Regions from separate parts of the Serratia rhizosphaerae genome, predicted to be linked through region 3. Evidence: predicted binding sites of a transcription regulator. Region 3 holds the regulator's gene; each other region holds the start of a gene.

Region 1 (6,666 bases), 460 kb from region 3:
CGATCTGCTGGGGCTGGGCGTGTCGGCCATCAGCATGCTGGGGGACAGCTACGCGCAGAACCAGAAGGAGCTGAAGGCGTACTATCACAGCGTCGAACAGCTGGGAAATGCACTGTGGCGCGGGCTGACGATGAGCGAAGACGACTGCCTGCGTCGCGACGTGATCAAAACGCTGATCTGCAACTTCCAGCTGAACTACCGGCCGGTTGAGCAACAGTACGGTATTAACTTCGTTGATTATTTTGCTGAGGATCTGCAGCTGCTGGCGCCATTCGAACACGACGGGCTGGTGGCGCGGGATGAGCAGGGCATACGCGTGACGCCGCAGGGACGCTTGCTGATACGCAATATCTGCATGTGTTTTGATATCTATTTGCGCAAGCAGGCGCGCGCGCAGCAGTTCTCCCGGGTGATCTGACGGCGTTACCCGCCACGACCGCATTGTTTGCGGCCGTGGCCTTAACTGAAGAAGTTAATCAGGGCGGCGCACAGCACGGCGGCAACGGCGGCCTGCGGCGTATGGCCCGCAGCGGCGCTGACGTCTGCACCTTGTGAAATAAAAGCGATAAGAGAATCCAGCATGGCGACCTCCGGTTTTTCGCCCCGATCATACTGTGAGTGCGTTGACTGTAAAGTCTAAAGCTGCTGTTTTTTTGTGCGCCCAACGACGTTTTTAACATTGGGCGCGGTGTTTATTCCATCCCCAGTTCTTTCAGCTTGCGCGTCAGGGTATTCCTGCCCCAGCCCAGCAGGCGTGCGGCCTCTTGTTTATGGCCCTGCGTGTGGCGCAGCGCCGTGGTCAGCAGCGTACGTTCCATTTCCGGCTGCGCTTCCGAGAGCAGGTTTTGATGTCCGGAGCGCAGCGCGCTTTCGGCCCATTGCGCCAGCAACGACGCCCAATTGCCGGCGCCAGCCGGCGCGCCGCTCTCCGGCGGCGAGGCTTCAAACAGTTCGGCGGGCAGATCCTGAATCAGCACTTCCTGACCGGCGGCCATCACCGTCAGCCAGCGGCAGGTATTTTCCAGCTGGCGGACGTTGCCGGGCCACGGCAGCCGCGTCAGCGCGGTTTCGGTTTCCGGGTGCAGGTTTTTCGCCTCAACCCCCAGTTCTTTGGCGGCCACCTGCAGGAAATAGCGCGCCAGCCGCGGGATGTCTTCACGACGCTCGCGCAGCGGCGGCAGGTGAACGCGAATCACGTTCAGGCGGTGGAACAAATCCTCGCGGAATTTGCCTTCCTGTACCCGCTGCTCCAGGTTTTGGTGCGTGGCGGCAATAATGCGCACGTCCACTTTCACCGGCGCATAGCCGCCGACCCGATAGAATTGGCCATCCGCCAATACGCGCAGTAAGCGGGTCTGCACGTCCAGAGGCATATCGCCAATTTCATCCAGGAACAGCGTGCCGCCGTCGGCCTGTTCAAAACGCCCCTGACGGATCTGATTGGCGCCGGTAAACGCGCCTTTTTCATGGCCGAACAGTTCGGATTCGATCAGGTCTTTGGGGATCGCCGCCATATTCAGGGCGATAAACGGCGATTTGGCGCGCGGGCTGTGGCGATGCAGCGCATGCGCCACCAGCTCTTTACCGGTGCCGGATTCGCCGTTGATCAACACGCTGATGGATGAACGCGACAGGCGGCCGATAATGCGGAATACGTCCTGCATCGCCGGTGCCTCGCCGATAATATCGGCGGTCGGGCTGCTGGCGGGCTGGCTGCGCGCCGGCTGCTGCTGCTCCTGATAGTGGCTGATGGCGCGCTCCACCAGCGCGACGGCCTCATCGATGTCGAACGGCTTCGGCAGATAGTCGAACGCCCCTTGCTGATAGGCGCTGACCGCAGCGTCCAAATCCGAGTGGGCGGTCATAATGATCACCGGCAGCATCGGGTGACGCTGTTTGATCTGTTTGAGCAGCGCTAATCCGTCCATGCCCGGCATGCGGATATCGGACAGCAAAACGTCGGGAGTTTGCGTGGCCAACGCTTCCAGTACGGCGTTACCGCTGTCGAACGTTGCGCAACGCATGCCGACGCCGGTTAAGGCGCGCTCAAGCACCCAGCGGATGGAGCTGTCATCATCGACGATCCAGACAATCCCTCGTTGCATAGCAAACCTCACTGACGAATAGGCAGGTAAACCGAAAATTCGGTATGTCCAGGCCAACTGTTAAATTCAATTTTGCCGCAATGCTGATCGATCAGACTGCGGGCGATGGATAATCCCAGGCCGGTGCCGCCTTCGCGGCCGCTGACCATCGGGTAGAACAGCGTATCCTGCAGCTGCGCCGGCACGCCGGGGCCGTCGTCTTCAATATCAATGCGCGCCGCCAGCCGGTAGCGCGTGCCGTGCAGGGTGATTTGAAACGCGGTGCGGGTGCGCAGTCGGATGGTGCCGCCGGTCTCCCCCAGCGCCTGCAGCGCGTTGCGGGTAATATTCAGCAGCACCTGTTCAATTTGTTCCGGGTCGTGCGCCAGTTCAGGCAGGCTGGGGTCGTAATCGCGCACCAGCGTGACGTTTTCCGGTTTTTCCAGCGATACCAGCTGGCATACCCGCTCCGCCACCTGGTGGATGCTTTGCGTGATGTGCTGACCGGGCCGCTGCGGCCCCAGCAGGCGATCGACCAGATTGCGCAGGCGGTCGGCCTGCTCAATGATCACCTTGGTGTATTCGGTCAGGGCCGGGTCGGGCAGCGCTTTGGCCAGCAGCTGCGCCGCGCCGCGCAGTCCGCCGAGCGGGTTTTTAATCTCGTGCGCCAGCCCGCGCACCAGATCGCGTGCGGCGACCTGTTGGGCATGCTGCAGCTGTTCCTGGCTCAGACGGCGCTGATTGTCCATCGGCGCCAGCTCCAGCAGGATATAGCCTTCCGGCAGCGCCTGAGCGGTCAGCGACAGAATATGCGCGCGGCCGTCGACCACCAGCGTCACTTCGTTATCGGTAAACCCCTGGCCGGTATTCAGGCTTTCGCGCATCAGATTGACGTTCAGCGAAAAATAGCCGAGCAGATCGGGCAGCGGCGTGCCGAACAGTTTACGGGAACTTTGCGCCAACAGCTGTTGCGCAGCAGGGTTGGCGTAATGCACCGCCAGCCGATCGTCCAGCAGCAGTACGCTGTTGATCAGAGAATTGAGGATCTGCCCCGCATCGGGCAGTGGTTCAGTTGTCATATATGCCCTTCATCTTCCAGGGTGCGGCGCACGGGCTGAGCTTGCTTACCCGGTCAGCCGGCAGACTAAGCGCAGACGCTTTGCACTGTTTTGGTGCATCCATCCTACTCCATCTGTGATGATTGCTAAATGGCGTGGATTTGCAGAAAAAGAGTGTGGAGAAAAAAACCCATCCGAAGATGGGCTGAAAGTTTCCACGGCAACAAAAAAACGACAACTAAAATAGGTGGCGCCGCACGCGGCGGCGCAGGTCAAACTTAAACGCTGTAGTACAGTTCGAATTCAACCGGGTGCGGCGTCATGCGCACGCGGTCCAGCTCTTCTTTACGCAGTGCGATGTAGGCGTCGATCGCGTCGTCGGTGAAGACGCCGCCGCGGGTCAGGAACTCGCGGTCTTCATCCAGCGCGGCCAGCGCTTCGTCCAGAGAACCGGCCACTTTTGGAATCTCGGCTTCTTCTTCCGGCGGCAGGTCGTACAGGTTTTTATCCATGGCGTCGCCCGGGTGGATCTTGTTGATGATGCCGTCCAGGCCGGCCATCAGCAGTGCGGCGAAGCACAGGTACGGGTTGGCCGCCGGATCCGGGAAGCGGGCTTCAATACGGCGCGATTTCGGGCTGGAAACCACAGGAATACGGATAGAGGCGGAGCGGTTACGCGCTGAGTAAGCCAGCATCACCGGCGCTTCGTAACCCGGAACCAGACGCTTGTAAGAGTTGGTGGTCGGGTTGGCCAGGGCGTTGATGGCTTTAGCGTGCTTGATGACGCCGCCGATGTAGAACAGTGCGGTTTCAGACAGGCCGCCGTATTTGTCACCGGCGAACAGGTTAGTGCCGTTCTTGGACAGTGACATGTGGCAGTGCATACCAGAACCGTTATCGCCGAACATCGGCTTTGGCATAAAGGTCGCGGTTTTGCCAAATGCGTGCGCCACGTTGTGAACCACGTATTTGTAGATCTGGATTTCATCGGCTTTCTTGGTCATGGTGTTGAAGCGGGTTGCCACTTCGTTCTGACCGGCGGTTGCTACTTCGTGGTGGTGAGCTTCAACCACCAGGCCCATTTCTTCCATGGTCAGACACATGGTTGAACGCAGGTCCTGGGAAGAGTCGACCGGCGGCACCGGGAAATAACCCCCTTTGACCGCTGGACGGTGGCCCTTGTTGCCGCCTTCATATTTGGTGCCGGAGTTCCAGGCGGCTTCGATATCGTCGATAGCCACGTGGGAGCCGCTGATGCTGCTGCCGAAGCGGATGTCGTCGAACAGGAAGAATTCAGGTTCCGGCCCGAACAGCACGGTGTCGGCAATGCCGGAAGCGCGCAGGAAGTCTTCCGCACGTTTGGAGATGGAGCGCGGGTCGCGGTCGTAGCCTTGCATGGTTCCCGGCTCGAGAATGTCGCAGCGAATGATCAGCGTAGGTTCTTCGTAGAACGGATCCAGTACCGCGCTGCTGGCGTCCGGCATCAGCACCATGTCAGATTCGTTAATGCCTTTCCAACCGCCGATCGACGAACCGTCAAACATTTTGCCTTCTTCGAAGAAATCAGCGTTTACCTGGTGTGCAGGAATGGTGACGTGTTGTTCTTTACCCTTGGTGTCAGTGAAACGCAGGTCTACGAATTTCACTTCATGCTCATTCAGCATCGTCAAAACGTGTTCAGCGGACATACTTAACTCTCCCGGATTTATCGTTGTCGTCGTCGTGGAACGAATCTTTACTACTGGCTTTTTTTCACCTTGTGTAGACTAAAGCGAAAAGCGTGCCAAGTTTAAAAATGGCAACCTTGCGCCATTCTGGGCGGCTTTTACCCATTCCGAGTATGCACCAACAGGAATGCATTGCACCATAAGTGTGCAAACAACCCCATGCAGGGCACTATAATGGTGCAAAATGCGACCAAAGATGACGCGTTGCACCGTGAAAGGGATCACAAACTAACCTGATTAGCATTGTTTATCAGAGATGGCTGTGATCTTGTTTAGTCCCTCGCTTAATACGTGTACAATAGCGCGCTATTTCTAATGCCTGAGGCAAAGCTGTGATCGAAAATTTGCGTAATATCGCCATTATTGCCCACGTTGACCATGGTAAAACCACCCTGGTCGACAAGCTGCTGCAACAATCCGGTACTTTCGGAGAGCGTGCGGAAGCCGCCGAGCGCGTAATGGACTCCAACGATTTGGAGAAAGAGCGTGGGATTACCATCCTCGCAAAAAACACCGCCATTAATTGGAATGACTACCGCATCAACATCGTGGATACCCCGGGACACGCCGACTTCGGCGGCGAGGTAGAGCGTGTGATGTCAATGGTCGACTCGGTGCTGCTGGTTGTGGATGCAATGGATGGCCCGATGCCGCAAACCCGTTTCGTGACCAAGAAAGCGTTTGCAAATGGTCTGAAGCCGATCGTGGTCATTAACAAGGTTGACCGTCCGGGCGCGCGTCCTGACTGGGTTGTCGATCAGGTGTTCGACCTGTTCGTAAACCTGGATGCCACCGATGAGCAACTGGATTTCCCAATCATCTATGCATCTGCGCTGAACGGCATCGCCGGCACCGATCATACCGATATGGCTGACGACATGACGCCGCTGTATCAGGCGATCGTCGACCACGTGTCTGCGCCGGCAGTTGATCTGGATGGCCCGCTGCAGATGCAGATCTCCCAGCTGGACTACAACAACTACCTGGGCGTTATCGGCATCGGCCGCATCAAGCGCGGTAAAGTGAAGCCGAACCAGCAGGTCACCGTTATCGACAGCGAAGGCAAGACGCGCAACGGTAAAGTGGGCAAAGTGCTGGGCCACCTGGGTCTGGAGCGTATCGACAGCGACCTGGCGGAAGCGGGCGACATCATCGCCATCACCGGTCTGGGCGAGCTGAACATCTCCGACACCATCTGCGATCCGGCCAACGTGGAAGCGCTGCCTGCGCTGTCCGTTGATGAGCCGACCGTCAGCATGTTCTTCAACGTCAACACCTCGCCATTCTGCGGTAAAGAAGGCAAGTTCGTGACGTCTCGCCAGATCCTTGAGCGTCTGAACAAGGAATTGGTGCACAACGTGGCGCTGCGCGTAGAAGAAACCGACGATGCCGACGCGTTCCGCGTGTCCGGCCGTGGCGAACTGCACCTGTCGGTGCTGATCGAAAACATGCGTCGTGAAGGCTTCGAGCTGGCCGTTTCCCGTCCGAAAGTTATCTTCCGTGAAATCGATGGCCGTAAACAAGAGCCGTTCGAGAACGTCACGCTGGATATCGAAGAGCAGCATCAGGGTTCCGTGATGCAGGCGATGGGTGAGCGTAAGGGCGACATGAAAAACATGGATCCGGATGGTAAAGGCCGTGTGCGTCTTGACTATGTGATCCCGAGCCGCGGCCTGATCGGCTTCCGTAACGAGTTCATGACCATGACCTCCGGTACCGGCCTGCTGTACTCCACCTTCAGCCACTACGACGATCTGCGTCCGGGCGAAGTCGGCCAGCGTCAGAACGGCGTGCTGA
Region 2 (6,666 bases), 1.7 Mb from region 3:
ACCGGACGGTGATCATCAGCGCGCACCGGCTCTCGGCATTGACCGAAGCCAGCGAAATTCTGGTCCTGCAGCACGGCAGCGTGGCGCAGCGCGGCCTGCACGCCGTTTTGGCGTCGCAGCCGGGCTGGTACCGCGATATGTATCGCTATCAGCAGTTGGAGGCCGCGCTGGATGAGGCGCCGGAAATCGGCGCGGAGATGTTAACCAATGAATAAAGTTCAGAAGCTGTGGCCGACGCTGAAGCGGCTGCTGGCTTATGGCTCACCGTATCGTAAACCGCTGGGACTGGCGGTGCTGATGCTGTGGGTGGCGGCGGCGGCGGAAGTGGCCGGCCCGATCCTCATCAGCTATTTTATTGACAACTATGTCGCCAAAGGGCAGCTGCCGCTGATGATTATCTGCGGGTTGGCGGGCGCTTACATCCTGCTGGAGATGCTGGCGGCGGCGCTGCACTATTTTCAGGCGATACTGTTTAACCGGGCGGCGGTCGGCGTGGTGCAGCGTCTGCGCACCGATGTGATGGATGCCGCGCTGCGCCAGCCGCTCAGCGCGTTCGATACCCAGCCGGTCGGCCAGCTGATCTCCCGCGTCACCAATGACACCGAGGTGATCAAAGATCTGTATGTGATGGTGGTGTCCACCGTGCTGAAAAGCGCGGCGCTGATCGGCGCCATGCTGGTGGCGATGTTCAGCCTCGACTGGCGCATGGCGCTGGTGGCGATCTGCATCTTCCCGGCGGTATTGCTGGTGATGGCGATTTATCAGTATTACAGCACGCCGATCGTACGGCGGGTGCGCAGCTATCTGGCGGATATCAACGACGGCTTTAACGAAGTGATCAACGGTATGGGGGTGATCCAGCAGTTCCGCCAGCAGGTGCGTTTTGGCGAGCGGATGAGCAACGCCAGCTGGTCGCACTATACCGCCCGTATGCAGACGCTGCGGCTGGATGGTTTTTTGCTGCGGCCGCTGCTGAGCCTGTTCTCTGCCCTGGTGCTGTGCGGCCTGCTGATGCTGTTTGGCTTTAGCGCCGAGGGCTCTATCGGCGTCGGGGTGTTGTACGCCTTTATCAACTATCTGGGACGGCTGAATGAGCCGCTGATTGAGCTGACCTCGCAACAGTCGATTTTGCAGCAGGCGGTGGTGGCCGGCGAGCGTATTTTCGAACTGATGGATCGCAGTCAGCAGCAGTATGGCGCCGATGAGCGCCCGCTGCAGAGCGGCCGTATCGATATCGACAACCTGAGTTTTGCTTACCGTTCTGACAAGAAGGTACTGCAACATATTCAGCTCAACGTGCCGTCGCGCGGTTTTGTGGCGCTGGTCGGCCATACCGGCAGCGGCAAGAGCACCCTGGCTAACCTGTTGATGGGCTACTACCCGGTGAGCGAAGGCGAAATTCGTCTGGATGGCCGGCCGCTGTCAAACCTGTCGCACCGTACGCTGCGCCAGGGGATCGCCATGGTGCAGCAGGATCCGGTGGTGATCGCCGAGTCGGTGCTGACGAACGTGACGCTGGGGCGGAATATCAGCGAAGAGGCGGTGTGGCAGGCGCTGGAGACGGTGCAGCTGGCGGAGCTGGTGCGCGGCTTGCCGCAGGGCATTCACACCCGGCTGGGCGAACAGGGCAATAATCTGTCGGTCGGCCAGAAGCAGTTGCTGGCGATGGCGCGCGTACTGGTGCAGGCGCCGCAGATTCTGATCCTGGATGAAGCGACCGCCAATATTGATTCCGGCACTGAACAGGCGATTCAGCGGGCATTACGGGCGATTCGCGAACACACCACGCTGGTGGTGATTGCCCACCGTTTATCGACCATCGTTGATGCCGACGCCATTTTAGTGCTGCATCGCGGCCACGCGGTGGAGCAGGGCAACCATCAGCAGCTGCTGGCGCAGCGGGGGCGTTATTACCAGATGTATCAGTTGCAGCTGGCGGGCGAAGAGCTGGCGGCAGCGACCCGCGAAGACAGCCAACCGGCCTAAACCCATCACGGCGTTCTCCCGGCTGCGGCCGGGAGAACGCACCATAATCAGGCACGTTGGCCGGTAAATTTCTTGCTTTGCACTGCAATGACACGACGCGCACCATCGTGGTGCACAAAAAACAACCAGCAATCTCTTCCCCGCCCGCTTCTGCAGGCTCCCGCCGTCGGCAGACGGATAATCCGCTGAGTTTTCTCCTAAAACAATTTATGGCACAGCCTTTGCTTTATTCAGACTTATACCAGGGGTGAGTTTGGGTTTAATTGTGGAGGGGCAATATGAAGCTGGTTACCGTGGTGATCAAACCATTCAAGTTGGAGGACGTGCGTGAAGCCCTATCCTCAGTCGGCATTCAGGGGCTGACCGTCACTGAAGTAAAAGGGTTTGGCCGTCAGAAGGGGCACGCCGAGCTGTACCGCGGCGCCGAATACAGCGTCAACTTTTTACCCAAAGTCAAAATCGATATTGCCATTGCCGACGATCAATTAGACGAAGTGGTTGATGTGATTAGCAAAGCCGCCTACACCGGCAAAATTGGCGACGGCAAGATTTTTGTGGCCGAACTGCAGCGCGTGATTCGCATACGTACCGGCGAAACCGATGAAGCCGCGCTGTAAATACCGACTCAGCGACTGAAATGGGGATCAGACAATAATGAAAAAACGTTTATCCATGTTGGGCCTGAGTGCGGCAGCCCTGGCGCCTTCTCTGGCTCAGGCTGCTCCGGCGGCCATCGATAAGGCCGATAACGCCTTTATGATGATTTGCACCGCACTGGTGCTGTTTATGACTCTACCAGGTATCGCATTATTCTATGGCGGCTTGCTGCGCGGCAAGAATGTGCTGTCGATGCTCACTCAGGTGATGGTGACCTTTGCGCTGGTGTGCGTGCTGTGGGTGCTGTATGGCTACAGCCTGGCCTTCAGCGAGGGCAATGCGTTTTACGGCGGTTTCGACACCGCAATGTTGAAAGGCATCGGCATTGACAGCATTACCGGCTCTTATAGCCAACTGGTGCACGTGGCATTCCAATGCTCCTTTGCCTGCATTACCGTGGCGCTGGTGGTGGGCGGGTTTGCCGAGCGTATCCGCTTTTCCGCGGTGATTATCTTCGCGGCGATCTGGTTCACCATCTCCTACCTGCCGATTGCCCATATGGTATGGGGCGGCGGTTTCCTGGCGGCCGATGGCGCGCTGGATTTTGCCGGCGGCACGGTGGTGCATATCAACGCCGCCAGCGCCGGCCTGATTGGCGCTTACCTGTTGGGCAAACGCGCGGGCTTCGGCAAAGAGGCGTTCAAACCGCACAACCTGCCGATGGTTTTTACCGGCACTTCGATTCTGTATATCGGCTGGTTCGGCTTTAACGCCGGTTCCGCCGGCGAGGCCAATGGCGTTGCGGCATTAGCCTTCCTGAACACGGTGGTCGCCACCGCCGGCGCCATCCTTTCCTGGGTGTTTGCCGAATGGCTGGTGCGCGGCAAACCGTCGCTGCTGGGCGCCTGTTCCGGTTGTATCGCCGGGCTGGTTGCCGTTACGCCGGCGGCGGGCACCGTCGGCGTTGGCGGCGCGCTGATTATCGGCCTGGTCGGCGGGGCCGCCGGCCTGTGGGGCGTGGTGACGCTGAAGAAATGGCTGAATGTGGATGATACCTGTGACGTCTTTGGCGTACACGGCGTGTGCGGCATCGTCGGCTGTCTGCTGACCGGGGTATTCACCGCCTCTTCACTGGGAGGCACCGGCTATGCGGAAGGCGTCACCATGGGGCATCAGGTGTGGATCCAGCTGCTCAGCGTGATCATTACGCTGATCTGGTCCAGCGTTGCCGCGTTTATCGCCTTCAAGATTGCCGGCGTGCTGGTGGGGCTGCGCGTGCCGGAAGAGCAGGAGCGCGAAGGGCTGGATATCAACAGCCACGGCGAAAGCGCCTACAACCAGTAAATCGATAATAAAATAATGATGAAGCAACAAAGGCGATGGCAACATCGCCTTTTTTCTTGGCCGGCGTTATGCCGTATGGCGGCGCATCACCCCTTCCTGCACCGTGCTGGCGACCAGCACGCCGTCGCGGGTATAGAACTGCCCGCGAACAAAACCGCGTGCGCTGGATGCCGAGGTGCTTTCCACCGCGTAGAGCAGCCAGTCATCCATGCGGAACGGTCGGTGGAACCACATGGAGTGGTCGATGGTCGCTACCTGCATCCCCGGCTCCAGGAAGCCGACGCCGTGCGGCTGCAGCGCCGTCGGCAGGAAGTTCAGATCGGAGGCATAGCCCAGCAGATACTGGTGAATACGCGCATCATCCGGCATGGCGCCGTTCGCGCGCAGCCAGACGTAGCGGTACGGCTCGTCCACCTTGCCCTGCAGCGGGTTATGGAATTTTACCGGGCGCACTTCCAGCGGTTTCTGGCTGGTAAACTTATCGCGCACCTTTTCCGGCAGCATATGCGCCAGCTGCTGCGCGATTTCTGATTCGGACATCAGGCCTTCCGGCTGCGGCACGTCAGGCATGGTGTTCTGGTGTTCGAAGCCGCTTTCCGGGCTTTGGAACGAGGCCGTCATATAGAAAATGGGTTTGCCGTTCTGAACGGCGCTGACCCGGCGGGCGCTGAAACTGTTGCCATCGCGCAGCGTTTCGACGTCGTAGACGATAGCTTTGCTGCTGTCGCCCGGGCGCAGGAAGTAGCTGTGGAACGAGTGCACGCTGCGCTCGGCCGGTACCGTATCTTTGGCTGCATAGAGCGCCTGGCCGACCACCTGGCCGCCGAACACCTGGCGTAAGCCCAGATCCTCGCTTTGCCCGCGGAACAGGCCCTCTTCGATTTTTTCCAACTTGAGCAGCTCAAGAAGGTTTTGCAATGCCTGGCTCATAAAAGGTCATCCTTCTAATAATTGTTTTGTGTAGTGTGCGGAAGATCACGGTAAGCCGTCAACCGGCTAAATCCGACTACTGTTGCCATAGTATGAACCTCACACAACGGGGCGCAAAGTGATTACCGGTAGTCGCTGACGGATGGCTTTCTGGCGGCGCGTTGCAGCGATGGTCAAACGGTTACGGTATGAAACATGCGGACGCCCGCTGGCTGATTAATCGGCAGGCGGATGGGAATGTCTCAGAGTTTTGTGCTAGGTTTAAGGGGTAAGACGGCGTAAGCCGCCAATTTGTTGATAATAAAGAAGGAGACCGCTCGATGAAATTCTGGCAAATCCTTGCTGGGGCCGCCGCCGTGACGCTGGCCGGCTGTGCCCAGAATGGCGCAGATGCCCCGACATCGGCAGCAGGAAGCCCGGCGACCGCACAACAAATGCAGGTGACCGGCCCTGCGGTGACGGGGACGGTCAATATCGCCCAGCGTATTGCCTTGCCGCCGCATGCTGTGCTGACGGTCACGCTGTCCGATGCCTCGCTGGCGGACGCACCGTCCAAGGTGATCGCTCAGCGGGTGATCCGCACTGAAGGCCAGCAGGCGCCGTTTACCTTTGCCGTGCCTTATAACCCGGCGGACATTCAGCCGCATGCCCGTATTATTCTGAGCGCGGCGGTAACCGTTAACGGGCAACTGAGTTTTATCACCGACACGATTCAGGAAGTCGTCAACCGCAACGGTACGCGCGCCGACCTGCAACTGGTGCCGGTGCAGAACGTGCCGGTACAGGCGGCATCAACCGCGATGCCGTAACGGCGTTACCCGATGGTGTTTTCCGCTGCCTTTGGCTTACGGGCTAAAGGCAGCGTTATTATGGCCGCCAGCCGAAACGGGCAAAGTCCACCGCGCCTTCGGCATCGAACATAATGCCTTCCGCCAGCAGCGCCTGCCGCTGCCGCTGAAAATCCTCGCCGCGCAATGAGATCTTGCCGTGCCGGTTGATCACCCGGTGCCAGGGCAGGGTGCTGCCCGCCGGCAGTTTCTTCAGAACGCCGCCAACCTGGCGCGCCGCCCGCGGTGAGCCGGCTAACTGGGCCACGTCGCCATAGGCAATCACCTTGCCGCAGGGAATGGCGGCGACGACGTGAAAGACGCGCTGGCGGAAAGTCGGGTCTGTGGATTCCATAGAGATAAATACGCCGTATTGCTGTCGGACTGGCAGTGTGCCACAGGCCGGCTGGGTAAGAAAACAGCGGTTGGTCCCGGTCGGCTTGCTATTTCAGATGCCATCACCGATAATGCCCACCGCTTCGCAGTATGGAAGCCGTCAATGGGGGCCCTGTTGGTTCTCCCGCAACACTAACTTGTGAACTCGGTCAGGTCCGGAAGGAAGCAGCCGCAGCAGGTGACGTGTGTGCCGGGATGTAGCTGGCAGGGCCTCCACCATTTCTGCCATCCGATTGCTTTCCCCCCTATTTTTTAGCCTGGTGCCGCGGGTTTTCCCGTTCTTCCCGGCGCGCGAACGCACATCCCGCAACGTTCCCCATACGCTTGCCAAGCCGAAAGCGGTTACCTATTATTCTTCGTCTATGGACATTAACCTGCCTGGTTTTATCCCCGCACTGTTGCCCGTCGCGCTTTCTCCCGGCGCGAGTTTCACGCTGGCGATGAACGGCGCGCTGGCGGACGGCCGCCAGGGATTGCTCAAAACGCTGCTCGGTACGGCGCTGGGCATCTACACCCATGCACTCCTGATTGGCCTTGGCGTTACCGCCGTGTTGGCGGCATCGCCGGCGGCGTTCGGCGTGCTGAA
Region 3 (6,666 bases):
CGACTGGCCGGTGATGGCACAGGTCGGCCTGGCCGTGGCGGTGGCGGACGCCCACCCGCTGCTGACGCCGCGCGCCCACTACGTCACCCGCATCGCCGGCGGACGCGGCGCGGTGCGTGAACTGTGCGACATTATTCTTTTGGCTCAGAACAAGCTGGAGGACGCCAAAGGGCTGTCGATATGAGCAAAACCAAACGCTGGATCACCATTATACTGGCGCTGATCGTTCTGGCCCTGATCGGCTGGAATATGGCGGATTACGATGACGAACCGACGGCCGGGCCGGTAAATTCGGCGGACCCGACTTACCAGAGTCAGCAAACGGTCACCGTCGTCTACAACCCGGCCGGTAAATTAAACTATAAGCTGGTGGCGGAAAGCGCCAAGTACTATACCGCCGAAGAGCTGAGCTGGTTTACCCAGCCGGTGATGACGCTGTTTGACGAAAACGCCGTCGCCACCTGGTCGGTGCGCGCCGACCGCGCCAAACTGACCAAAGACCGCATGCTGTATCTGTACGGTCACGTCGAGGTGAACAGCCTGACCACCACCTCACAGCTGGAAAAAATTAAAACGGACAACGCTCAGGTTAATCTGGTGACCCAGGATGTGTCCTCCGATGATGAAGTAACGCTTTACGGCGCGAATTTTAATTCTAACGGCATGAAAATGCGCGGGAACCTGCGGAACAAAACCGCTGAGCTGATTGATAAGGTTAAGACCAACTATGAAATTCAAACACAAAAAACCACTCCGTAGTCTGTTGATCGGCAGCTTGGTTTTGGCCGCCAGCGCCCCCGCCATGGCGCTGAAATCCGATGCCAATCAGCCAGTGAGCATCGACTCGCTGAACCAGTCTCTGGATATGCAGAGCAACGTCAGCACCTTTACCGGCAACGTGGTGATCAAGCAAGGCACCATCGAGATTAAGGCCGACAAAGTAGTGGTTACCCGTCCGGGCGGCGATCAGAACAAAACCTATATCGAAGCCTTCGGTAAGCCGGTAACCTTCTACCAGATGCAGGACAACGGCAAACCGGTAAAAGGACACTCGCTGAAAGTGCGCTATGACGTGGCGCCGCAGCTGGTCACCCTGACCGGCGACGCCTATCTGGAGCAGCTCGACAGCAACGTGAAAGGCGAGCGCATCACCTATCTGGTGCAGCAGCAGCAAATGCAGGCATACGGCGACAAGGGCAAACGCGTGAAGACCGTGCTGGTGCCGTCGCAGTTGCAGGATAAAAACGGTCAGAAGAGTAACTAATCACTTATGGCAACACTCATCGCAGAAAATCTGGCGAAAGCCTACAAGGGCCGTAAAGTCGTCGAAGACGTCAGCCTGAAAGTGAACTCCGGCGAAATCGTCGGGTTGCTGGGGCCAAACGGCGCGGGTAAAACCACCACCTTCTACATGGTGGTCGGCATCGTACAGCGCGACGCCGGACGCATCATCATTGATGATGAAGACATCAGCATCCTGCCGCTGCACGCCCGTGCGCGCCGCGGCATCGGCTATCTGCCGCAGGAAGCCTCAATTTTCCGCCGTCTGAGCGTCTACGATAACCTGATGGCGGTGCTAGAAATCCGTGACGATCTGAGCAGCGAACAGCGTGCCGACCGGGCCAACGAACTGATGGAAGAGTTCCATATCACCCATCTGCGCGACAGCCTGGGCCAGGCGCTGTCCGGCGGTGAACGCCGCCGCGTCGAAATTGCCCGCGCGCTGGCCGCCAACCCGAAATTCATCCTGCTGGACGAACCCTTCGCCGGGGTTGACCCGATTTCCGTTATCGATATCAAAAAAATCATCGAGCATCTGCGCGACAGCGGCCTGGGCGTGCTGATCACCGACCATAACGTGCGTGAAACGCTGGACGTTTGTGAACGCGCCTATATCGTCAGCCAAGGCCAGCTGATCGCCCACGGCACGCCGGAAGCGATTCTGAGCGATGAGCAGGTGAAACGCGTTTATCTGGGCGAAGAATTCCGCCTGTAATGCCTTGCGTCAGCGATACGTAACGGTTAACGGAAAAATAGAAAGAACATTATGAAGCAAGGTTTGCAACTCAGGCTCAGCCAACAATTGGCGATGACTCCCCAGCTGCAGCAGGCGATCCGCCTGCTGCAGCTGTCTACGCTTGAGCTTCAGCAAGAGATCCAACTGGCGTTAGAAAGTAACCCGCTGCTTGAGCAAACCGACCCGCACGATGAGATCGACGCGGAAGAGAGCAACGACACCGAAGATCTGGATACCCGCGAAGCGCTGGAGCAAAAGGAGATGCCGGACGAGCTGCCGCTGGACGCCACCTGGGACGAGATCTATACCGCAGGCACGCCATCGGGCACCGGCACCGATTACCGCGACGATGAGCTGCCGGTCTATCAAGGGGAAACCACCCAGACGCTGCAGGACTACCTGATGTGGCAGGTGGATCTGACGCCGTTCTCCGATACCGACGCCGCCATCGCCACCTCAATCGTTGACGCCGTCGACGACACCGGCTATCTCACCGTCTCGCTGGAAGATATTCTGGAAAGCGTCGGCGCGGAAGACGTCACGCTTGATGAGGTGGAGGCGGTGCTCAAACGGGTGCAGCATTTCGACCCGATCGGCGTCGCGGCGCGCGACCTGCGCGACTGTCTGCTGGTTCAGCTGTCTCAATACGCCAAAGAAACGCCGTTCCTCGCCGAAGCCCGGCTGATCATCAGCGAACACCTGGATCTGCTGGCCAACCACGACTTTCGCAGCCTGATGCGATCAACCCGGCTAAAAGAAGATACACTGAAAGAAGCGATGCTGCTGATTCAGTCGCTCGACCCGCGCCCGGGGCAGTCGATCAATACCGGCGAGTCGGAATATGTCATTCCCGACGTGCTGGTACGCAAGGTGCACAACCGCTGGACTGTCGAGCTGAATGCCGACAGCATTCCGCGTCTGAAGATCAACCAACACTACGCCGCACTGGGCAACAGCTCGCGTAATGAAGCCGACGGCCAGTTTATCCGCAGTAACCTGCAGGAAGCGAAATGGCTGATCAAAAGCCTGGAAAGCCGTAACGATACGCTGCTGAAGGTGACGCGCTGTATTGTCGAGCAGCAGGAGGCGTTCTTTGAACAAGGCGAGGAGTTTATGAAGCCCATGGTGCTGGCGGATATCGCCCAGGCCGTGGAGATGCATGAATCGACGATTTCACGCGTGACCACGCAGAAGTTCCTGCACAGCCCGCGCGGCATCTTCGAACTGAAATATTTCTTCTCCAGCCACGTCAACACCGACAGCGGCGGCGAGGCTTCCTCCACGGCGATCCGCGCGCTGGTGAAGAAATTGATCGCGGCGGAAAACCCCGCCAAACCGCTTAGCGACAGTAAACTGGCCACCCTGCTTGCCGATCAGGGCATCATGGTGGCGCGGCGCACCGTCGCCAAGTACCGAGAGTCTTTGTCCATCCCGCCGTCGAACCAACGTAAACAGTTGGTTTGACCTCAATAGAGAAGGAAGACATTATGCAGCTCAACATTACCGGACACCACATCGACATCACCGAGCCGTTACGTGAGTTCGTGAATACCAAGTTCGCCAAGCTAGAACAGTATTTCGACCGCATTAATCAGGTTTATGTCGTGCTCACCGTGGAAAAAGTGCAGCAGATTGCGGAAGCAACGGTGCACGTGAATGGAGGCGAGTTGCACGCCACCTCGGAAAAAGAAGATATGTATGCTGCAATTGACTGCCTGATTGATAAACTGGCGCGGCAATTGAACAAACATAAAGACAAATTGAAGCAACACTGACAATCTGGGCCGCTACCGTCCGCGGCAGCGGCCTGAACGTAGCCTTCGTGCTACCGGGCTGCCATCGGCGCGTTATTCTGCGGAATAACGCGCCGATAAGCCATCAGGGTTTAACAGACGAAAAATCGCCTCGTTAAGCAACGACGTCGCAGAGCGTTTGGCACCGCCAAACCAGCGCTAAGCAAGCTTAAGCGTGTGATTTTAAGTGAAGATGAGATGAACGACGAAATAATGCAATTAAGCTCGGTGCTCAACATCGAGTGCACCAGAAGCTCGGTACACTGCAACAGCAAGAAACGCGCTCTGGAAATTATCAGCGAACTGGCAGCCAAACAGCTCAACCTGTCGCCGCAGGTGGTGTTTGACGCGGTTCTCACCCGTGAACGCATGGGAAGTACCGGTATCGGCAACGGTATCGCTATCCCTCATGGCAAGCTGGAAGAGGACACACTGCGGGCCGTTGGCGTGTTTATCCGTCTCGACCAACCTATCGCCTTCGACGCCATCGACAACCAGCCGGTCGATCTGCTGTTCGCCCTGCTGGTGCCGGCCGATCAGTGTAAGACCCATTTGCATACGCTGTCGCTGGTCGCCAAGCGTCTGGCCGATAAAACCGTCTGCCGCCGCCTGCGCGCCGCGCAGAGCGACGAGGAGCTTTATCAAATCATTACGGAATAACCGGTTGCCGGCGTGACTTCCGCCGGCGATAACGATACTGTTTGTCTGTCACGGATCCCGGCCGTCGCCGGGCTCATATTTCCAACGGCGGCATAAACGCCGCTGAGATGCCAGGGGGAGTTGCCACATGGTGCTGATGATTGTCAGCGGCCGTTCCGGTTCAGGGAAATCCGTCGCCTTGCGGGCGCTGGAAGATATGGGTTTTTACTGCGTTGATAACCTGCCCGTGGTGCTGCTGCCCGAGCTGGCCAAAACGCTGGCGGAACGCAACAGCTCCGCTGCGGTCAGCATCGACGTGCGTAATATGCCGGAGTCACCGGAAGTATTCGAATATGCGATGACGCAACTGCCGGACAGCTTCTCCCCGCAACTGCTGTTCCTGGACGCCGACCGCAATACGCTGATCCGTCGTTACAGCGACACCCGCCGCCTGCATCCGCTGTCCAGCAAAAACCTGTCGCTGGAAAGCGCCATCGATGAAGAGAGCGACCTGCTGGAGCCGCTGCGCTCGCGCGCCGATCTGATCATCGACACCTCTGAAATGTCGGTACATGAACTGGCGGAGATGCTGCGCACCCGCCTGCTGGGCAAACGCGAACGCGAACTGACCATGGTGTTCGAATCCTTCGGCTTCAAGCACGGCATCCCTATCGATGCCGACTACGTGTTTGACGTCCGCTTCCTGCCGAACCCGCACTGGGATCCTAAGCTGCGGCCGATGACCGGTCTGGACAAGCCGGTAGCGTCGTTCCTCGACCGCCATACCGAAGTGCATAATTTTATCTACCAGACGCGCAGCTACCTTGAACAATGGCTGCCGATGCTGGAAACCAACAACCGCAGCTATCTGACGGTCGCCATCGGCTGTACCGGCGGTAAGCACCGTTCGGTGTACGTGGCCGAACAGCTGGCGGACTACTTCCGCTCGCGCGGCAAGAACGTGCAGTCGCGCCACCGCACGCTGGAAAAACGCAAGCAATGACCATCAAACAAACGGTCGAAATCAAGAACCGGCTGGGCATGCATGCCCGCCCGGCGATGAAGCTGTTTGAACTGGTGCAGAGTTTTGACGCCGAGGTGATTCTGCGTAACGACAGCGGTACCGAAGCCGAAGCCAGCAGCGTGATTGCGCTGCTGATGCTGGACTCCGCCCAGGGCCGGCATATTGAGGTCGAGGCCAGCGGCCCGCAGGCGCAGCAAGCGCTGGACGCGGTGATAGCGCTGTTTAATTCCGGCTTCGACGAAGATTAAGCGCCGGATGGCACTTTAAGACCGTACGAACCCGGCTCATCAAGCGTTTTATGGCGGCGTATGACTCAATAACATATCAATACAGCCAAACACCGCGCCTATCGTGACAGAAACCAGCCAGACTAAAGAAAAATAATAGTAGCCTTTTATCCAGCCGATCTCCGCCACAGGGCGTGAGCTTAAAAAAACATAAGGCTCATTGGAGAGGTAGCTGTTACGGCCCGTTTTAATCTTTTTACCGGTCAGTAAAAGATAAAAAAAGCGTACGGGATAAAAACTGCCGAAATAGCCCAAATGCGCCATAAAACCATGGTAGCTGGGCATAAAAAAACCTTGCTGCTGATACAGAGAAATCAACTGCTCATAGCGCCGGCGGATAAACGCAAAATACACCATACTGGCGAAGCCAAGCACGATACCACCGAAAAAAAGGACCAAGAACATCGTAGTAATAAAGGTATACATCGCAAATCTCCCCTGCCCCTTATTTCAGTAGTAAATCAGCCATCTTATTACCACCGTATTCTCCCAACTTTTCTCCCGCATATCCCCCGGCCAATCCTCCTGCGGCCGTGCCTATAAGTCCGCAGGCCAAACCCGCGGCACCTGCCGTTGGGGCACTGATAATACCTAATGCCAGGCAAATCCCACCTCCGGCTGCTGCTCCCCAAGTACCGCCAACGGCACCAAGCCATACTCCGCCACCGAAAGCACCATACCCTTTTAACGCCACCCGCGTACATTCCTTCTCTCGGCCAAGGGTGCAGGCATGATAAATATCATTGGTCGCGCTGGCCCCGGCGGTCGCAATCCCAATCCAGCCCGCGCCTTTCATAAACTTCACCGCCTTGCCGGCGCCCTCCAGGTAGCTCGCATAGCCCTTTATCGCTCCGACACCCGCCGTTGACCACTCATGCACAATGGAACGGCTGGAGAGGTTCAGCG

The links. The regulator sigma-54, encoded in region 3, starts transcription at its own class of promoters, with help from an activator protein. The targets are predictions, from matches to a motif close to GTTGGCACANNTTTCGCTNT.
Region 1: glnA (glutamate--ammonia ligase) is a predicted target of sigma-54. The motif match lies at 4,911-4,930, and genes of this name have one in related genera.
Region 2: glnK (P-II family nitrogen regulator) is a predicted target of sigma-54. The motif match lies at 2,195-2,214, and genes of this name have one in related genera.

Annotation. Positions count from the first base shown of each region.
Region 1 is NZ_CP041764.1:2,192,785-2,199,450, forward strand. It holds gene hemN (oxygen-independent coproporphyrinogen III oxidase) at 1-418, shown strand, start outside; gene FO014_RS10180 (YshB family small membrane protein) at 460-582, opposite strand; gene glnG (nitrogen regulation protein NR(I)) at 693-2,105, opposite strand; gene glnL (nitrogen regulation protein NR(II)) at 2,114-3,163, opposite strand; gene glnA (glutamate--ammonia ligase) at 3,421-4,830, opposite strand; gene typA (ribosome-dependent GTPase TypA) at 5,202-6,666, shown strand, end outside.
Region 2 is NZ_CP041764.1:993,248-999,913, reverse strand. It holds gene FO014_RS04755 (SmdA family multidrug ABC transporter permease/ATP-binding protein) at 1-215, shown strand, start outside; gene FO014_RS04750 (SmdB family multidrug efflux ABC transporter permease/ATP-binding protein) at 208-1,986, shown strand; gene glnK (P-II family nitrogen regulator) at 2,265-2,603, shown strand; gene amtB (ammonium transporter AmtB) at 2,641-3,927, shown strand; gene tesB (acyl-CoA thioesterase II) at 3,994-4,857, opposite strand; gene FO014_RS04730 (YbaY family lipoprotein) at 5,178-5,666, shown strand; gene FO014_RS04725 (MGMT family protein) at 5,725-6,039, opposite strand; RNA gene ffs (signal recognition particle sRNA small type) at 6,194-6,290, shown strand; gene FO014_RS04715 (LysE family translocator) at 6,443-6,666, shown strand, end outside.
Region 3 is NZ_CP041764.1:2,650,124-2,656,789, reverse strand. It holds gene kdsC (3-deoxy-manno-octulosonate-8-phosphatase KdsC) at 1-184, shown strand, start outside; gene lptC (LPS export ABC transporter periplasmic protein LptC) at 181-759, shown strand; gene lptA (lipopolysaccharide ABC transporter substrate-binding protein LptA) at 728-1,264, shown strand; gene lptB (LPS export ABC transporter ATP-binding protein) at 1,271-1,996, shown strand; gene rpoN (RNA polymerase factor sigma-54) at 2,048-3,481, shown strand; gene hpf (ribosome hibernation promoting factor) at 3,505-3,792, shown strand; gene ptsN (PTS IIA-like nitrogen regulatory protein PtsN) at 4,009-4,470, shown strand; gene rapZ (RNase adapter RapZ) at 4,598-5,452, shown strand; gene npr (PTS phosphocarrier protein NPr) at 5,449-5,721, shown strand; gene FO014_RS12375 (hypothetical protein) at 5,770-6,186, opposite strand; gene FO014_RS12370 (hypothetical protein) at 6,206-6,666, opposite strand, start outside.